DNA from 2 places in the Ramlibacter sp. bp-362 genome. Region 2 is predicted to be linked to the other one. Evidence: riboswitches for the same ligand, from Rfam matches in the RefSeq annotation. Region 2 holds a riboswitch; the other holds the start of a gene.

Region 1 (9,053 bases), on a different contig from region 2:
CAGCGGGTCCGGCAGCACGACCACGACCCTCGGCGGCGTTGCCGCTGCGGGCGCAGGCGCCGGCGGCAACGCCGCGATCAGCGCCGGCTCCGTCGCCAGCCAGATCAATGCGGACGGCCCGGGCAAGCACGGCAAGGGCAAGGCCAAGGGCCACGACAAGGACAACAAGGGCAGGAAGAACGTCGACTGAGCGCAGGACCGGCAACAAGGGGCTTCGGCCCCTTTTTCCGCTTCAGGCCCCGAACACCTTCGCCAGCTCGAACGGGGTCGTCACCTCCAGCTGGTCGTAGCGGCAGTCCTGGGGCGGCTTGTCGGGACGCCAGCGCAGGAACACGGCGGCGTGGCGGAAGCGGTTGCCCTGCAGGTGGTCGTACTTGACCTCGCAGACGCGCTCGGGCCGCAGCGGCTCCCAGCTCAGGTCCTTGCCGCCGCTCCAGCGGCTCTGCGCGCCGGGCATGCGCTGCGCATCGCCGACGCTGGCGCCGGCCCATTCGCGCCAGGGGTGGTTCTCCAGCGCGCCCTTGCGCAGCGGCTCCAGCTCCTTCGCCAGCTCCTGCCGCATCGCCATCGTGAAGGACGAGGTCACGCCGACGTGCTGCAGCACGCCGCCGTCGTCGTAGAGGCCCAGCAGCAGCGAGCCGACGGCGTCGTCGCGGTCCTTGTACCAGCGGAAGCCGGCGACCACGCAGTCGGCGCTGCGCACGTGCTTGATCTTGAGCATCGCCCGCTTGCCCGGCTGGTAGGTCGCGGACTCCAGCTTGGCGATCACGCCGTCGAGTCCGGCGCCCTCGAACTCCTGCAGCCATTTCTCCGCCTCGGCGCGGTCGCGCGTGACGGGCGTCAGGTGCAGCGGCGGCTTGGCCTGCCCGAGCAGCCGCTCCAGCCGCGTTCGCCGCTCGCCCTGCGTCAGCGCCATGGTCGACTTGCCGCCCGCGGCCAGCAGGTCGAAGGCGACGAAGCTGGCGGGCGTCTCCTTGGAGAGCTTCGCCACGCGCGACGCGGCGGGATGCAGGCGCATCTGCAGCGCGTCGAAGTCCAGGCCCGAGGGCGTGGCGACGACGATCTCGCCATCGAGCACGCAGCCTTTCGGCAGCGCCTCGTGCAGGGCCTTCTCCAGCTCCGGGAAGTAGCGGTTGAGCGGCCGCAGGTCGCGGCTTTGCAGGTAGGTCTGCTCGGCGCCGCGGAAGACGAGGGCGCGGAAGCCGTCCCACTTGGGCTCGAACAGGAAGCCGGCCTCGGTGGGCAGCGCATCGGCGATCTTTGCGAGCATGGGCTCGATGGGGGGCGTGGGGGGTCCGGCGGCGGCCATGCGCGTTTGTAACGGTTCCCGGGCGCGCCGTGGGGCGGCGAGAGCACCAACGGCGAAGCGGAGCGGGTCGAAAACCTGCCGGGGCCAGAGATGGGCGTGGAACCTCTTGCGGGCTTCTCTTCCGTCACCAGCCTTCACCAACTCGCCGGCTTGGTGATCCTTGTGCCGGGAACGGGCGAGGGGAGCTGACTCTCCTGCAATGCAGCGAGGCGAATCGGCCGGACGAAGTCCGCGTACTGCTTCAACTGCGTGGACGTCTTGCGCACAGGTGCACCGGGCGTGATCAGCCCCAGCACCGATAGGTGTCTTGCCGTGTGTGGACCCGGGGATTCGCTGGAGATGGTTGCACCCGGGCGGTGAAGTACTTGATGGCGACCACCTGGTTCCGTTCGCTCAGCACCCTGCGAAACAGCACCTGGAGATCGAGCCACTTGTACGGGGTACCCTTGAGCAGCCCGTAGTAGAAGTTGAAGCCGTCGATGTAGACGATGGTCCGGAGCCGCTTCTCGTTCATTTCTCCGCCCCAAAAAGCAACGGCCCCGTGAGGGGCCGTGCGCCTGGCAGCCGAAGCCACCAGGGAAGTCGTGCCCGAAAGTTTACTGCAAACGGTACAGTGCTGCCGGCTCCAGCCCCAGCGACAGCTGACGGTACGAGCTGTATTTTTTCTCACCGGGAGAGCTCGGCATGACGGCGCCCGGGGAGGAGCGCGCGGGGGGCAATCGCTATAATTCGCCCCAACCGAGGAGCGTTGCAGCGTCCGCCCAGGACGCGAGGCTCGGCAATCCATTGCAACGACGCTCACCCACGCTGTCCGTGCGGTGAGACCTCCGGCGAGCGTGGGCCATCCACCATCAGATCCCGGAGCCACCATGAACGCCGTTCTCAAGCCCGTCCCCGCCCAGGACTGCGCCATCACCGACCTGTCGCTCGCCGACTGGGGCCGCAAGGAAATCCGCATTGCCGAGACCGAGATGCCCGGCCTCATGGCGATCCGCGAGGAGTTCGCGAAGAGCCAGCCGCTGAAGGGCGCCCGCATCACCGGCAGCCTGCACATGACGATCCAGACGGCCGTGCTGATCGAGACGCTGCAGGCGCTCGGCGCCCAGGTCCGCTGGGCCTCCTGCAACATCTTCTCCACCCAGGACCACGCCGCCGCCGCCATCGCCGCGGGCGGCACGCCCGTGTTCGCCAAGAAGGGCGAGTCGCTGGAGGAGTACTGGGACTACACGCACCGCATCTTCGACTTCGGCCCCAAGGGCAGCGAGGGCGAGGGCCCCAACATGATCCTGGACGACGGCGGCGACGCGACGCTGCTGATGCACCTGGGGCAGCGCTGCGAGAAGGACATCTCCCTGATCGACACGCACTCCTCCGAGGAAGAGCGCATCCTGCACGCGGCCATCCGCAAGAAGCTGGCCGAGGACCCGACCTGGTACAGCCGCAAGTCGGCGCAGATCATCGGCGTGACCGAGGAGACCACCACCGGCGTGCACCGCCTGCAGGACATGGCCAGGAAGGGCCTGCTGAAGTTCCGCGCGATCAACGTCAACGACTCGGTCACCAAGAGCAAGTTCGACAACCTCTACGGCTGCCGCGAGTCGCTGGTCGACGGCATCAAGCGCGCGACCGACGTGATGGTCGCCGGCAAGGTGGCCCTGGTGGCCGGCTACGGCGACGTGGGCAAGGGCTCGGCGCAGGCGCTGCGCGCGCTGTCGGCGCAGGTGTGGGTGACGGAGATCGACCCGATCAACGCGCTGCAGGCCGCCATGGAAGGCTACCGCGTGGTGACCATGGAGTACGCGGCCGACAAGGCCGACATCTTCGTGACCACGACGGGCAACCGCGACGTGATCCGCCACGAGCACATGGTGAAGATGAAGGACCAGGCGATCGTCTGCAACATCGGCCACTTCGACAACGAGATCGACGTCGCGTCGCTCGAGAAGTACCAGTGGGAGGAGATCAAGCCGCAGGTCGACCACATCATCTTCCCGGACGGCAAGCGCATCATCCTGCTGGCCAAGGGCCGCCTGGTGAACCTGGGCTGCGGCACCGGCCACCCGAGCTACGTGATGTCCTCGTCCTTCGCCAACCAGACGCTGGCGCAGATCGAGCTGTTCACGAAGCCCGGCGACTACGAAGTGGGCCAGGTCTACGTGCTGCCCAAGCTGCTGGACGAGAAGGTCGCGCGGCTGCAGCTTTCGAAGCTGGGCGCGCAGCTGACGGAATTGACGGACGCGCAGGCGGCGTACATCGGGGTGGACAAGGCCGGTCCGTACAAGCCCGACACGTATCGGTATTGACGGGGACCATGTCATTGCGGCCCTGAGCCGCAATCCACGGCGGCGCCTCGCCACGGTGGATCCCGGGTCAAGCCCGGGATGATAACATTCCTGACAGGCCTACGCCATGCGTGCCGACCAATTGCTCGTCGAACGCGGCCTTGCCGCCTCCCGCTCGCAGGCGCAGCGCCTCATCGCGGCTGGCGTGCAGTGGTTCGACGGCGCGGCCTGGAAGCGTGTCGCCAAGAACGGCGACGAGCTGCCGCAAGCCGCCCCGCTGGAACTGCTGGACGCGGCCGAGTCGCGCTACGTCTCGCGCGGCGGGCTGAAGCTGGAAGGCGCCCTGCGCGCGGCCGGGCTCGATGTCACCGGCTGGACCTGCCTCGACGTGGGCCAGTCCACCGGCGGCTTCACCGATTGCCTGCTGCAGCACGGCGCCGCGCGCGTGACGGGCGTGGACGTCGGCCACGGGCAGCTGCACGAGAGGCTGCGGCGCGATCCGCGCGTCATCGCCATCGAGAAGCTGAACGCCCGTGAACTCACGGCGCAGCAGGTCGGTGGCGACTTCGACCTGGTGACTGGCGACCTCTCCTTCATCTCGCTCACGCTCGTGCTGCCCGCGCTCGTCCCGCTGCTGAAGCCGGGCGGGCACCTGCTGATGCTCGCCAAGCCGCAGTTCGAACTGCAGCCGGCGCAGGTCGGCAAGGGCGGCCTCGTGCGCGACCCCGCGCTCCACCGGCAGGTGGAGCAGCGGCTGCGCGATTGCTGCGCGCCGCTCGGGCTGGCTGTCACCGGCTGGTTCGACAGCCCCATCGCGGGCGGCGACGGCAACCGCGAATTCTTCATCCATGCACAGCCGAGGAGCCACTGATGCTTCCCATCAGCCTGGAATTCTTCCCCCCGAAAACCCCGGAAGGCAGCGAGAAGCTGCGCGCGGCGCGCCAGCAGCTCTATGCGCTGAAACCGGAGTTCTGTTCCGTCACCTATGGCGCCGGCGGCTCGACCCATGCCGGCACCTTCGCCACCGTCGGCGAGATCCTCGCCGAGGGCGTGGACGCGGCGTCCCACTTCTCCTGCATCGGCGCCACGCGCTCGCGGGTGCGCGACCAGCTGGCGCAGCTGAAGTCCATGGGCGTGAAGCGCCTCGTCGCGCTGCGCGGGGACCTGCCCAGCGGCTACGGCATGGGCGGCGAGTTCCAGTACGCGAGCGAGCTGGTCGCCTTCATCCGCGAGGAGACCGGCGACGCCTTCCGCATCGAGGTGGCCTGCTATCCCGAGGTCCACCCGCAGGCGAAGTCGCCGCAGTCCGACCTGGACGCCTTCGTGCGCAAGGTGCGCGCGGGCGCCGATTCGGCGATCACGCAGTACTTCTACAACGCGGACTCCTACTTCCGCTTCGTCGACGAGGCGCGCAGGCAGGGGGTGGACGTGCCGATCGTGCCGGGCATCATGCCCATCACCAACTCGAGCCAGCTGCTGCGCTTCTCCGACAGCTGCGGTGCCGAGGTGCCGCGCTGGGTCCGGCTGCGCCTGCAGAGCTTCGGCGACGACGCGGCCTCGATCAAGGCCTTCGGCCACGACGTGGTCGCGGACCTGTGCCACCGCCTGGCGCGCGGGGGCGCGCCGGGGCTGCACTTCTACACGATGAACCAGGCGCCGGCGGTCCTCGCCTTGTGCCGCGCGTTCAGCGCTTGATGTCGCTCTTGCTCTGGATGATGCGGCCCACCAGGCCGTAGTCGATCGCTTCCTCGGCCGACAGCCAGCGGTCGCGTTCGATGTCTTCCAGCACGCTGTCGTAGGGGCGGCCGGTCTCGCGGGCGATCGTGCGCGCCACCCGCTCGCGGGCCTTGATGATCTCCTGCGCGTGGATGGCGATGTCGCTCGCCGGCCCGCCGGCGCCGCCGGACGGCTGGTGGATCAGGAAGCGCGTGTTGGGCGTGCAGAAGCGCCGCTCCTTGGGCACCGACAGGTACAGGTGCGTCGCGGCGCTGCCCACCCAGCCGGTGCCGATCATGTTCACCGGCGCGGCGATGAAGCGGATGATGTCGTGGATGGCGTCGCCCGACTCCAGGTGGCCGCCGGGCGAGCTCACCAGCATGTCGATGGGGGCGATGGAATCGGCGTCCAGCGCGATCAGGCGGCGGGCGATCTCGCTGGCGGAGCCGTCGGTGATCGCGCCGAACAGCAGGACCGTGCGGGACTTGAAGGCCTTCTCTTCCAGGAAGGCGTTGCGGGGTTCGGCCGTGGCGGCCGGGGTTTCGGGATCGGGGTGCTCCATGCGGTCTCCTTGCCGTCCAATGATGCCGCAAACCACGGGCGCCGGCCGCGTCAGGCCAGCGACCGCGCGACCCGCAGGGCCTGCGTGGCATAGCCGCCGCCGAACAGCACCACGTGGTTGAGCAGGTGGTACAGCTGGTACAGGCGCATGCGCTGCGGCGCCGGCCAGTGGCCGCCCGCTTCCTCGTAGCCGGCGCGGAAGCCGGCCGGCGCGCTGCCGAACAGCTCCATCATCGCGATCTCCGCCTCCGGCGCCGAGCAGGACACGGCCGGATCGAAGATCACCGGGGAGCCGTCGGCCAGCATGTCCCAGTTGCCCTGCCAGAGGTCGCCGTGGATCAGCGCCGGGCGCGGCGCCGGCGCGTCGGCCAGCAGCACCGGCAGCGCCTCCACCACGGCATCCACCGCCTCGCGCAGCGCCGAGGCCGAAGGCGCGAGCCGGTCGCGCATGCAGCACAGCCGCGAGCGCCCGTAGAAGGCCAGCCAGCCGGCGCGGGTGGCGGGCTGCAGCGGCGTGTTGCGCTGGGGCGTGGCGCCGATGTAGTTGTCGGCGCGCCAGCCGAAGGAGGGCGGCTCCAGCGGGCAGGGCTGCGCGTGCAGCGCGGCCAGCGCGCGGCCGAAGCGCCGGCCGAAGTCCGCGTCGGGGCGGGCGAAGTCCAGCCATTCCAGCACCAGCACGGCGCCGCCGCCGGGCAGGTCGCGCAGCGCGTCCACGGCCGGCACGCGGATGGTGCCCGTGGCGGCGAGCGCGCGCAGCCCGTCGGCTTCGGCGCGCAGCATGCCGGCGCCGCCGTGGCCGGCACTCTTGACGAACAGTTTCGTGCGCCCGTCGCGCGCCAGCCAGGTGTCGCAGAAGGCGCTGGCCCCCAGGGGCTGCAGCTCCCAGCGTCCGCCGAGCACGCCCGCGAGGGGCACCTGCGTTGCGATCGCTTCCATGACCGGATTCTGGCCGCTGGAAGGGCGGCGGCGCGGCCGAATGTATCTCCGGCGCGGCTTTGTGTCGGCGCCCCCGCCATGCGTTGCCAACCTACACAATGGCTGTGCGCGGCCGTGGCAACCTGCGGCCATGCACGCCTCCTCCTTCCGCGCGGCGCCCTGGGCGGCCGCCGCGTTCTCGCTGGCCCTGCTGTCCGCCTGCGGCGAGCGGGACGTCACCACGCCGCCGCCCCTGGGGCATCGCCACGCGGCCGAGAGCCCGTCGCCGCTCGCCGGCGCGCCGGACACGCAGTCCATGGGCGCGGGGCCCGTGGCCAGCTGCGGCATGCGCAGCGAGGAGGCCTTGCAGCGCATCAATGCCGCGCGGGCGGCGGGCCACCGCTGCGGCGCGCGCAGCATGCCGCCGGCGCCGCCCCTGCGCTGGGACGCGCAGCTGCAGTCGGCCGCCGAAGGGCACTCGCAGGACATGGCGCGCCGCAACTACTTCGAGCACCGCAGCCCGGAAGGGCGGGAGGTGAGCCAGCGGGTCTCGGCCAGCCACTACCGGTGGAAGAGCGTGGGGGAGAACCTCGCCGGCGGGGACCGCAGCATCGCGGAGGCGGTGCAGGGCTGGCTGAACAGCCCGGACCACTGCGAGAACCTGATGGATCCGAAGTTCGTGGATGTCGCGGTGGCCTGCGTGGCGCAGCCGGGGACGGAGTGGGGGACTTACTGGACGATGGTGCTGGGGAGGAAGTGAGCTGGGGTTCGCTGGCGCTCACCGCCAGCCTACGACCGCCAACTACCCTCCGGCTTCGACGAACTGCGCCTGGCCCTTGCCGCGGCCCAGCACTTCGAGCAGCGGCGGCAAGGTCTCCTGCAGAGCCGCCTTGAGCGTGTGCGGTGGATTCACCAGGAACACGCCGCTGGCCGTGAGCCCCGGGCGGGGCGGCGCTTCGCCGGGCGTGTGCGTGGGCGCCTTGGCCGGCGACTGGCCGATGTTCAGCGTGGCGTGCAGCCAGGGCTTGCCGGCCTGGTTCGCGAGGGTCTTCAGTCGGCGTGGCAGTTCGTGCGCCTCGGGCCGCGGGATCACCGGGTACCAGACCATGTAGGTGCCGGTGGCGAACTTCTTCAGCGATTCCTGGATGCACGCCGGCACGCGGGCGTAGTCGCTCTTGATCTCGTAGCTGGGATCGATCAGGACCAGCCCGCGGCGCGAAGGCGGCGGCAGCAGCGCCCGCAGGCCCTCGAAGCCGTCCTCGCGCTTCTGCACGACCTGCCGCTTGTTGGGAAGCTGGTCGACGTGGCCGGAGAGCGCCTTGCTGTCGGTGGGGTGCAGCTCGAACAGCCAGAGCTTGTCCTTGGCGTCGGGCCTCAGCAGGGCCTGCGTGACGAAGGGCGAGCCGGGGTAGATCTTCGTGCGGCCGGAGGGGTTGAAGCTGGCCAGCAACTCCAGGTAGTCGGCCAGCAGCGGCGGCGGCTCGGCGGCCAGCGGGCTGGCCAGGAGCTTGAGGATGCCGTCCTGCGCCTCGCCCGAGGTCCCGGCAAAATCGCTGTCCAGACGGTAAAGGCCGGCCCCGGCATGGGTGTCGACCACCGTGATCGCGGTGGGCTTGGCCACCAGGTGCTTCAGGACCGCGACCAGCACCATGTGCTTGAGGACGTCGGCGTGGTTGCCGGCATGGAAGCCGTGGCGGTAGCTGAACATAGGGGGCGGATCGTAGCTGGGGTTCGCTGGCGCTCACCGCCAGCCTACATGAACGGCGCCCATCCAACCCGTAGGCTGGCGGTGAGCGCAGCGAACCCCAGCTCCACCCGCTATAATGCCGGGTTCCGTAGCGCAATTGGGTCCCGCGACGGAAGCTTTCTTCACCACCTAAGAGGTCCCCGCCAGAGGGACACCGACCGTGGAAAAGGGCCCGCCAAACCTAACTCGAGAGTCTTATGACCACCACTGTCAGCGCCAAGCCCGCTGACGTGAAGCACGAGTGGTTTGTGATTGACGCCACCGACAAGGTGCTCGGCCGGGTAGCCAGCGAAGCTGCCCTCCGACTGCGCGGCAAGCACAAGGCCATCTACACGCCTCACGTCGACACCGGCGACTTCATCGTCGTCATCAACGCATCCAAGCTGCGTGTCACCGGCGCCAAGGAGACCGACAAGGTCTACTACCGGCACACCGGCTACCCGGGCGGCATCCGCGCCCAGACCTTCAAGGAAATGCAGGCCAAGCACCCCGGCCGCGCGCTCGAGAAGGCCGTGAAGGGCAT
Region 2 (9,053 bases):
TGGATGATGGCGGCCAGCAGCATCGGGTCGATGTTGCCGCCGCCCAGCACCAGGCCGACCTTGCGGCCGGCATGGCGCGCCGGATCCTTCAGCAGCGCGGCGAGCGGCGCGGCGCCGGCGCCCTCGACCAGCGTCTTCTCGATGTCCAGCAGCATCACGATCGCCTGCTCGACGTCGCCCTCGTCCACCAGCACCACGTCGTCCACGTAGCGCTCCACGAGCGCCCGCGTCAGCTTGCCCGGCGTGCCGACGGCGATGCCCTCGGCGATGGTGGAACCGCCCTGGGGCAGCGCCGCGTGCTTGACGGCGTTGTACATGTTGGGAAAGCGCAGGGTCTGCACGCCCAGCACGCGGATGCCCGGCTTGAGCGCCTTGGCGGCCGCCGCGATCCCGCCGACCAGGCCGCCGCCGCCGATGGCGACCACCAGCGTGTCCAGCTGCGGCACCGCCTCCAGCATCTCCAGCGCCACCGTGCCCTGGCCGGCGATGATGGCCGGGTCGTCGTAGGGGTGGACGAACACCAGCTGCCGGCTCGCCGCCAGCTCCTGGGCGTGGGCGTAGGCCTCGTCGAGCGTGTCGCCGTGCAGCACGACCTCGGCGCCGAAGCCGCGGGTGCGTTCCACCTTCACCATGGGCGTGAAGCGCGGCATGACGATCACCGCATGGATGCCCAGGCGCTGCGCGTGGTAGGCCACGCCCTGGGCGTGGTTGCCGGCGCTCATGGCCACGACGCCGCGCTCCCGCTCGGCCTGGCTCAGCTGTCCCAGCTTGTTGCAGGCGCCGCGCTCCTTGAAGGAGGCGGTGAACTGCAGGTTCTCGAACTTCAGGAACACCTGGCAGCCCGCCACCTGCGACAGCATGCGCGACTCGACGCAGGGGGTGACCAGCACCTGCCCGTGCAGGCGGGCCGCGGCTTGGCGGATCTCGGGCAGGCCGATCATCCCGCCCATTGTGAACGGTTCGCGCGACGCACGGGCCGGGGCCACCGCCGCGCGGCTTCCCTGTAGCATGATCTGGCGTTATCGTAAGCCGCACCACGCCTCCGGAGGTCGATTGGCCAAGCGTTCGCTCGATCTGCAATTGCTGCCCTCGCCGGGTCTGAAGGACGCGCCGGTGCTGGACCTGATGTGTTCGCACTTCGTGCTGACGCTGGCGGCGAAGCAGGGCGCCAAGTTCAACGTCCGCCGCGACCTCAACGGCCTGCTGTCGCTGGCCGGCCGGCACCTGGTGTGGCCGGCGCCCTCGCTGGAGCGCCTGCGCGAGTTCCTGGGCCGGCGCTGCAAGGACAACGAGTTCTGGCGCGGCCACGAGGAACTGCCCACGCGCGAGTTCCTGGACCGCCACGGCGTGTGGCGCGGGCCCTACGAGGAAGGGACGCTCTTCTTCTACCTGGACGAATACGCGAAGGACCAGCCCAAGGACCTGCTGTCGGTGCTGACGGTCACCGGCGAATGGCTCACCCACGCGCTGAAGAAGCACTCCACGCTGGTGGAGAAGAACATCGACGCCTTGGCCAACCTGCTGCAGTTGAACAAGGCGGAGCGCGCCCTGCTGCTGTACGGAACGCTGGCGCGCTACCAGCGCGACCTGCGCAGCCTCTTGGTGGAGTTCAAGGTGAACAACGCGCCGGAGGCCTACGCGGCGATCGCGGAGGTCGCCGGCGTCAATGCCGCCGACGTGGGCGAGGCGCTGCGCGCCGGCTCGCGGCTGGAGCGCATCGGGCTGGTGGAGAACCTGATCTCCGAGCACAACATCACCGACCTAGCGGACCTGATGAAGGTCAGCGAGAAGCTGCCGCCCGTGCTGATGCGCGAATACCGCGACCAGAACGAGCTGATGGCGGTCTTCACGCGGCCCTCGGCCAAGAGCACGCTGACGCTGGACGACTTCGGCTTCGTCGCCGAGGATGCCCGCGTGCTGCGGGCGCTGCTGCGCAACGCCACGGACCGCAAGGAGCCCGGCGTGAACGTGCTGTTGTACGGGCCGCCCGGCACGGGCAAGACCGAGCTGGCCAAGGTCGTCGCGCAGGCGGCGGGGCTGGAGCTGTTCGAGGTGGAGTACGCCGACCGCGACGGCAATTCGCTGTCGGGCCGCGACCGCTACCGTTCGCTGCAGATCGCGCAGGTGTTCCTCAAGGGCAGCGCCCAGGCGGCGCTGCTGTTCGACGAGGTGGAGGACGTGTTCCCGCCGATCTCCAGCGAGGCGGCGCAGATGATGGCGCGCGCCGAGCACGTGGTGGCGCCGCCTTCGGGCAGCGTCAGCGGCAAGGCCTGGGTGAACCAGATCCTGGAGACCAACCCGGTGCCCACGATCTGGGTCACCAACCGCATCGAGCAGATCGATCCGGCCTTCCGCCGGCGCTTCGCCTACCACCTGGAGCTGAAGTCGCCGCCGCCAGGCGCCCGCGAAGGGCTGGTGCGCAAGACGCTGGAAGGGGTGGACGTCTCGCCGGGCTTCGTCGCCAAGCTGACCGAGCGCAAGGGCCTCACGCCGGCGCAGATCCGCACGGCGGCGCGCTTCGCCGGGCTGGCGGCGGCCGAGGGCGTCGCGGCCGAGGAACTGATCGAGCGTCAACTGCGCAACGCCGACCGCGCGCTCGGCACGCGCAGCTCCGACGGCGCGCTCCGGCCCAGCGTCACGACCTACGACCTGGACATGCTCAACGTGGAATCGCGCTTCGAGGTGCCGCGCATCGTCGAGGCGCTGAAGGCCCGCGGCCACGGCACGCTGTGCTTCTACGGCGCGCCCGGCACGGGCAAGACGGCGCTGGCCGAGCACATCGCCCGCAGCCTCGACCGGCCGCTATTGGTCAAGCAGGCGAGCGACCTCATGAGCAAGTTCGTAGGCGAGACCGAACAGAACATGGCGGCGATGTTCCGCGAGGCCGAGGCCGAGAAGGCGGTGCTGCTGCTGGACGAGGCCGACAGCTTCCTGCAGGACCGCCGCGGCGCCCAGCGCACCTACGAGGTGACGGAAGTCAACGAGATGCTGCAGGGCATGGAGCGCTTCGCCGGCATCTTCATCTGCACCACCAACCTGATGGACCGCATCGACCAGGCGGCGCTGCGGCGCTTCGCCTTCAAGATCCGCTTCAAGCCGCTGACGGCGGCGCAGCGGGAGAAGATGTTCGTGACCGAGGCGCTGGGCGGGGATGCGGCGGCGCTGAGTGCGGAAGCCGTCGCGCGGCTGGCGAAGCTGGACCAGCTGTGCCCGGGGGACTTCGCCGCGGTGAAGCGGCAGGTGGACATCCTGGCGGCGCAGATCACGCCGGAGGAATTCCTGGAGCAGCTGGAGGCGGAGCACCGGATCAAGCCGGAGGTGCGGGAGGCGCGGAGTATCGGCTTCACGTAGGGTGGCGGCGGCGCGCCGCCGGCAGGTGAGCGAACGCGAACCCCACCGTCTTCACGCCATCGCCTGCAACACGTCGACGACCCCCGCCCCGTACTTCTCCAGCTTCGCCGCCCCGATCCCGCTCACCCCCTCCAGCTCCCGCACCGACCGCGGATCCAGGGCCGCGATCGCCGCCAGCGTACTGTCGTGGAAGATCACGTAGGCCGGCAGGTTGTGCGCCTTCGCCACCTCCGCCCGCCAGGCCTTCAGCACCGCGAAGCGCTGCTGCGCCTGCGAGTCCAGCGCCGCGGCCACCGCGGGCGTCGCCTTCTCGCCGCGCTCGCGCTTGCGCGAGCGCCCCGGCGGCAGGCCGACCGATTCGCGCAGCAGCACCTGGCGCTCGCCGCGCAGCACCGCGCGCGAATCCGCGGTGAGGTGCAGCGTGTTGAACGCCGACGCGTCCACCGCCAGCGCGCCGGTGGCGATCAGCTGGCGCAGCACCCCGCGCAGCTGCTGCTCCGAGAACGCCGCGCCGATGCCGAAGGTGGAGAGACGCTGGTGCCCGAACTGGTTCACCTTGTCGGTCACCTTTCCGCGCAGGACGTCCATGATGTGCCCGGCGCCGAAGTGCAGGCCGTTGGCCTGCTGCACGCGGTAGATCGTGGACAGCAGCATGCGCGCGGCTTCCGTGCCGTCCCACATGGCCGGCGGGTGCAGGCAGTTGTCGCAGTTGCCGCAGGGTTCGGACGCCTCGCCGAAATAGGCCAGCAGCCGCACGCGCCGGCAGTCCGTCGCCTCGGCCAGCGCCAGCAGGGCGTCGAGCTTGCCGCGCAGCACCTGCTTGAACTCGTCGGGCGCGGGGCTCTCGTCGATCATGCGGCGCTGGTTCACGACGTCCTGCAGGCCGTAGGCCATCCAGGCGTCGGAAGGCAGGCCGTCGCGGCCGGCGCGTCCGGTCTCCTGGTAGTAGCCCTCGATGTTCTTGGGCAGGTCGAGGTGGGCGACGAAGCGCACGTCCGGCTTGTCGATGCCCATGCCGAAGGCGATGGTGGCCGTCATCACGATGCCGTCCTCGCGCAGGAACCGGTCCTGGTGGCGCTGGCGCACGTCGGCGTCCAGCCCCGCGTGGTAGGGCAGGGCGTCCATGCCTTCCTTGCAAAGGACCTCGGCGATCTCCTCCACGCGCTTGCGCGACTGGCAGTAGACGATGCCCGACTCGCCCGCGTGCTCGCGCTCGATGAAGCGCAGCAGCTGCAGCGTGGCGTCCTTCTTCTCGGCGATCGTGTAGCGGATGTTGGGCCGGTCGAAGCTGCTGATGAAGGTGCGCGCCCGCTCCAGCTGCAGGTGCTGCACGATGTCGGCGCGGGTGGTCGCGTCCGCCGTGGCCGTGAGCGCGATGCGCGGCACGCCGGCGTAGCGCGCGTGCAGGATCGCGAGCGCGCGGTACTCGGGCCGGAAGTCGTGGCCCCACTGGCTGACGCAATGCGCCTCGTCGATGGCGAAGAGCGACAGCTTGCCGGCCTCGTGCAGCGCGTCGAGCTGCGCCAGGAAGCGCGGCGTGGTCACGCGTTCCGGCGCGGCGTAGAGCAGCGTCAGCTCGCCGCGGGCGAGGCGCCGCTCGACGGCGTTGGCCTCCTCGCCCGTGAGCGTGGAGTTGAGGAAGGCGGCCTGCACGCCGAGCTCGTGCAGGGCGCCCACCTGGTCGTGCATCAGCGCGATCAGGGGCGACACGACGATGGTGGTGCCCTGGCCGGCCTGCTGGCGCGCGAGCGCCGGCACCTGGTAGCACAGCGACTTGCCGCCGCCGGTGGGCATGAGCACCAGCGCATCGCCGCCGGCGATGACGTGGTCGACGATCTCGGCCTGGGCGCCGCGGAAGGCGGCATAGCCGAAGACGTCCTTGAGGATGGAAAGTGCGGGTGACAAGGGGCCGATTGTCCCGGATGGCCCGTGCTCAACGCCTTGTCCCTAAAATCAGCCGACCATGAAACCTGTGATCTATACCCGTGGACAGGCCCTGCCGGGCCTGCTGGAGCAGCGCATCCTGGTGCTGGACGGCGCCATGGGCACCATGATCCAGCGTTTCAAGCTGTCGGAGGCGGATTTTCGCGGCGAACGGCTCCGCGAGCACCCCAAGGACCTGAAGAACAACAGCGACCTGCTGGTGCTGACCCGGCCCGACGTGGTGCGCGACATCCACGAGGGCTACCTCGCGGCCGGCGCCGACATCATCGAGACCAACACCTTCGGCGCCAATGCGATCGCCCAGGACGACTACGGCCTGGCGCCGCTGGCGCGCGAGATGAACCTGGCCGCGGCGAAGCTGGCGCGGGTGGCCGCCGACAAGTTCGCGACGCCCGAGAAGCCGCGCTTCGTCGCCGGCGCCCTGGGCCCGACGCCGCGCACGGCCAGCATCAGCCCGGACGTGAACGACCCGGGCGCCCGCAACGTGGACTTCGAGACGCTGCGCGCGGCCTACCACGAGCAGGTCGAAGGGCTGCTGGAAGGCGGCGTGGACCTGCTGCTGGTCGAGACCATCTTCGACACGCTCAACGCCAAGGCGGCGCTGTTCGCGATCGAGGAAGTGTTCGCCGCCACGGGCGAGCGCCTGCCGGTGGTCATCAGCGGCACGGTGACCGACGCGTCGGGCCGCATCCTGAGCGGCCAGACCGTCAGCGCCTTCTGGTACAGCGTGCGCCACGCGCGTCCGCTGGCCGTCGGCCTGAACTGCGCGCTGGGCGCGGCGCTGATGCGCCCCTACATCCAGGAGCTGAACCGCATCGCGCCCGACACCTTCATCAGCTGCTACCCGAACGCCGGCCTGCCCAACCCCATGAGCGAAACGGGCTTCGACGAGAAGCCCGAGGACACCTCGCGCCTGCTGCGCGAGTTCGCGGCGGACGGGCTGGTCAACATCGTGGGGGGCTGCTGCGGCACGACGCCGGAGCACATCGCGGCCATCCGCGAGCAGGTGGAGCCGCTGGCGGCGCGCAGCGTGAAGCGCGACTTCTTCTACAAGGAAGCGGCCTGAGAACCAGGGTGGCCGGCGGGCGGTAACCCACCGGCCCCTTGCCGCGGGCTTCGGCTGGTAAGCCTCGCCCTACAGCCTCCACTGTGCCTGCGAGCGCCCGGAAAGTCTTGCTGATCTTTCTGCGGCATCCAGGCGATTCCAGGAAAACCTTCTGTTCTTGGTATCCTGCTCCGATAATCGGACGCCATGGACGCCATCGACCGGAAAATCCTCAAGGTCCTGCAGCAGGACGCCCGCGCCAGCCTGCAGCAGGTCGGCCAGGCCGTGGGCCTGAGCGCCTCGCCCTGCTGGGAGCGCATCAAGAAGATGGAGCTCGCCGGCGTGATCGAGGGCTACACCGTCCGGCTGAACCCGCAGGCGCTGGGGCTCAACGACACGGTGATGGTCCAGGTGACGCTGGACAGCCACTCCGACAACACGCTGGAGAAGTTCGGCGAGACGCTGGCGGCGATCCCCGAGGTGATCGAGGCCTATCTCGTCTCCGGCGAGTACGACTACCTGCTGCGCGTGGCGGTGAAGGACACGCGCGACTACGAGCGGCTGCTGCGCGAACGGCTCTACAAGATCAAGGGCATCCGGCACAGCATGTCGAGCTTCGTGCTGCGCACGCTGAAGAAAGCCGATTTGCCGCTTTAGGTGCGGTGGGGTTCGCCACAGGCTAAAATCACCCCCTGCTCAAGGAGCGCTGCAGCCATGCACAGCCATGGTCAGGCTTGAGATGGACCCCAACCGCGCTCACTTTGGACCAACCCGAGGTGAGTGAATGCCAGAGCAGACCTCCGTTCCCCCCATGAAACTCGCCGGCCTCGAGCCGGTGGACATCGGCGCGGGCAGCTTGTTCGTCAACATCGGCGAACGCACCAATGTCACCGGCTCCAAGGCCTTCGCCCGCATGATCCTCGCGGGCCAGTTCGAGGAGGCGCTGGCCGTGGCGCGGCAGCAGGTCGAGAACGGCGCCCAGGTGATCGACGTGAACATGGACGAGGCCATGCTGGACAGCAAGGCCGCCATGGTGCGCTTCCTCAACCTGATCGCCAGCGAGCCCGACATCGCCCGCGTGCCGATCATGATCGACTCCTCCAAGTGGGAGGTGATCGAGGCCGGCCTGCGCTGCATCCAGGGCAAGGGCATCGTCAACTCGATTTCCATGAAGGAGGGCGAGGCCGAGTTCAAGCGGCAGGCCACGCTGGTCAAGCGCTATGGCGCCGCGGCCGTGGTGATGGCCTTCGACGAGCAGGGCCAGGCGGATACCTACCAACGCAAGATCGACATCTGCGCCCGCGCCTACCGCATCCTGGTGGACGAGGTCGGCTTCCCGCCGGAAGACGTGATCTTCGACCCCAACATCTTCGCGATCGCCACCGGCATCGAGGAGCACAACAACTACGCCGTGGACTTCATCGAGGCCACGAAGTGGATCAAGCAGAACCTGCCGGGCGCCAAGGTGTCCGGCGGCGTCTCCAACGTCAGCTTCTCCTTCCGCGGCAACGACCCGGTGCGCGAGGCGATCCACACGGTGTTCCTGTACCACGCGATCAAGGCGGGCATGGACATGGGCATCGTCAACGCCGGCATGGTCGGCGTGTACGACGAGGTCGAGCCGGTGCTGCGCGAGCGCGTGGAAGACGTCGTGCTGAACCGTCGCCCCGACGCCGGCGAGCGCCTGGTGGAGATCGCCGAGCAGGCCAAGGGCGCCGCGAAGGACGAGGGCAAGAAGAACGAGTGGCGCCAGCAGCCGGTGGAGCAGCGCCTCGCGCACGCGCTGGTGCACGGCATCACCGACCACATCGTCCCCGACACGGAGGAGATGTACCAGAAGGTGCTCGCCTCGGGCGGGCGGCCGCTGCACGTGATCGAAGGGCCGCTGATGGACGGCATGAACATCGTGGGCGACCTGTTCGGCGCCGGCAAGATGTTCCTGCCGCAGGTGGTGAAGTCCGCCCGCGTGATGAAGCAGGCCGTGGCGCACCTCATCCCCTACATCGAGGCGGAGAAGAAGGCGCAGGAAGCGGCGGGCGAGGACGTCCGCGCCAAGGGCAAGATCGTCATCGCCACCGTGAAGGGCGACGTGCACGACATCGGCAAGAACATCGTGACCGTCGTGCTCCAGTGCAACAACTTCGAGGTGGTCAACATGGGCGTGATGGTGCCCTGCCACGAGATCCTGGCGAAGGCCAAGGTCGAGGGCGCGGACATCGTCGGCCTCTCGGGGCTGATCACGCCCTCGCTGGAGGAGATGCAGTACGTCGCCGGCGAGATGCAGAAGGACGACTACTTCCGCGTGAAGAAGATCCCGCTGCTGATCGGCGGCGCGACCTGCAGCCGCGTGCACACGGCCGTGAAGATCGCGCCGAAGTACGAAGGCCCGGTCGTGTACGTGCCGGACGCCTCGCGCAGCGTCAGCGTCGCGCAGAGCCTGCTGTCCGACCAGGCGGCGAAGTACATCGCCGAGGTCAACGCCGACTACGAGAAGGTGCGGCAGCTGCACGCGACCAAGAAGCAGGTGCCCCTGTGGCCGCTGGCCAAGGCGCGCGCCAACAAGACGCCGGTGGACTGGACGAACTACGTGCCGCCCAAGCCCAAGTTCATCGGCCGGCGCGTGTTCAGGAACTACGACCTCTCCGAGCTGGCCCGCTACATCGACTGGGGCCCGTTCTTCCAGACCTGGGACCTCGCGGGCCGCTTCCCCGAG

Evidence for each region. A riboswitch is a leader RNA that binds a small molecule or an ion and turns the genes downstream of it on or off. The one in region 2 is predicted to bind S-adenosylhomocysteine.
Region 1: linked by a shared signal. The riboswitch ahead of ahcY (adenosylhomocysteinase) and the one ahead of metH (methionine synthase) in region 2 are both predicted to bind S-adenosylhomocysteine.

Annotation. Positions count from the first base shown of each region.
Region 1 covers NZ_JBUDXE010000020.1:8,496-17,548, reverse strand. Annotated here, with positions in the region: gene ACY0MJ_RS20275 (hypothetical protein) at 1-190, shown strand, start outside; gene ACY0MJ_RS20270 (ATP-dependent DNA ligase) at 233-1,309, opposite strand; partial or broken gene ACY0MJ_RS20265 (6-hydroxy-3-succinoylpyridine hydroxylase) at 1,715-1,823, opposite strand; S-adenosyl-L-homocysteine riboswitch at 2,044-2,116, shown strand; gene ahcY (adenosylhomocysteinase) at 2,179-3,612, shown strand; gene ACY0MJ_RS20255 (TlyA family RNA methyltransferase) at 3,719-4,462, shown strand; gene metF (methylenetetrahydrofolate reductase [NAD(P)H]) at 4,459-5,286, shown strand; gene ACY0MJ_RS20245 (ATP-dependent Clp protease proteolytic subunit) at 5,276-5,869, opposite strand; gene ACY0MJ_RS20240 (fructosamine kinase family protein) at 5,920-6,804, opposite strand; gene ACY0MJ_RS20235 (CAP domain-containing protein) at 6,935-7,543, shown strand; gene ACY0MJ_RS20230 (23S rRNA (adenine(2030)-N(6))-methyltransferase RlmJ) at 7,586-8,491, opposite strand; gene rplM (50S ribosomal protein L13) at 8,728-9,053, shown strand, end outside.
Region 2 covers NZ_JBUDXE010000002.1:349,898-358,950, forward strand. Annotated here, with positions in the region: gene ACY0MJ_RS04170 (threonine ammonia-lyase) at 1-941, opposite strand, end outside; gene ACY0MJ_RS04175 (ATP-binding protein) at 1,054-3,351, shown strand; gene recQ (DNA helicase RecQ) at 3,403-5,256, opposite strand; gene ACY0MJ_RS04185 (homocysteine S-methyltransferase family protein) at 5,315-6,361, shown strand; gene ACY0MJ_RS04190 (Lrp/AsnC family transcriptional regulator) at 6,548-6,997, shown strand; S-adenosyl-L-homocysteine riboswitch at 7,033-7,105, shown strand; gene metH (methionine synthase) at 7,125-9,053, shown strand, end outside.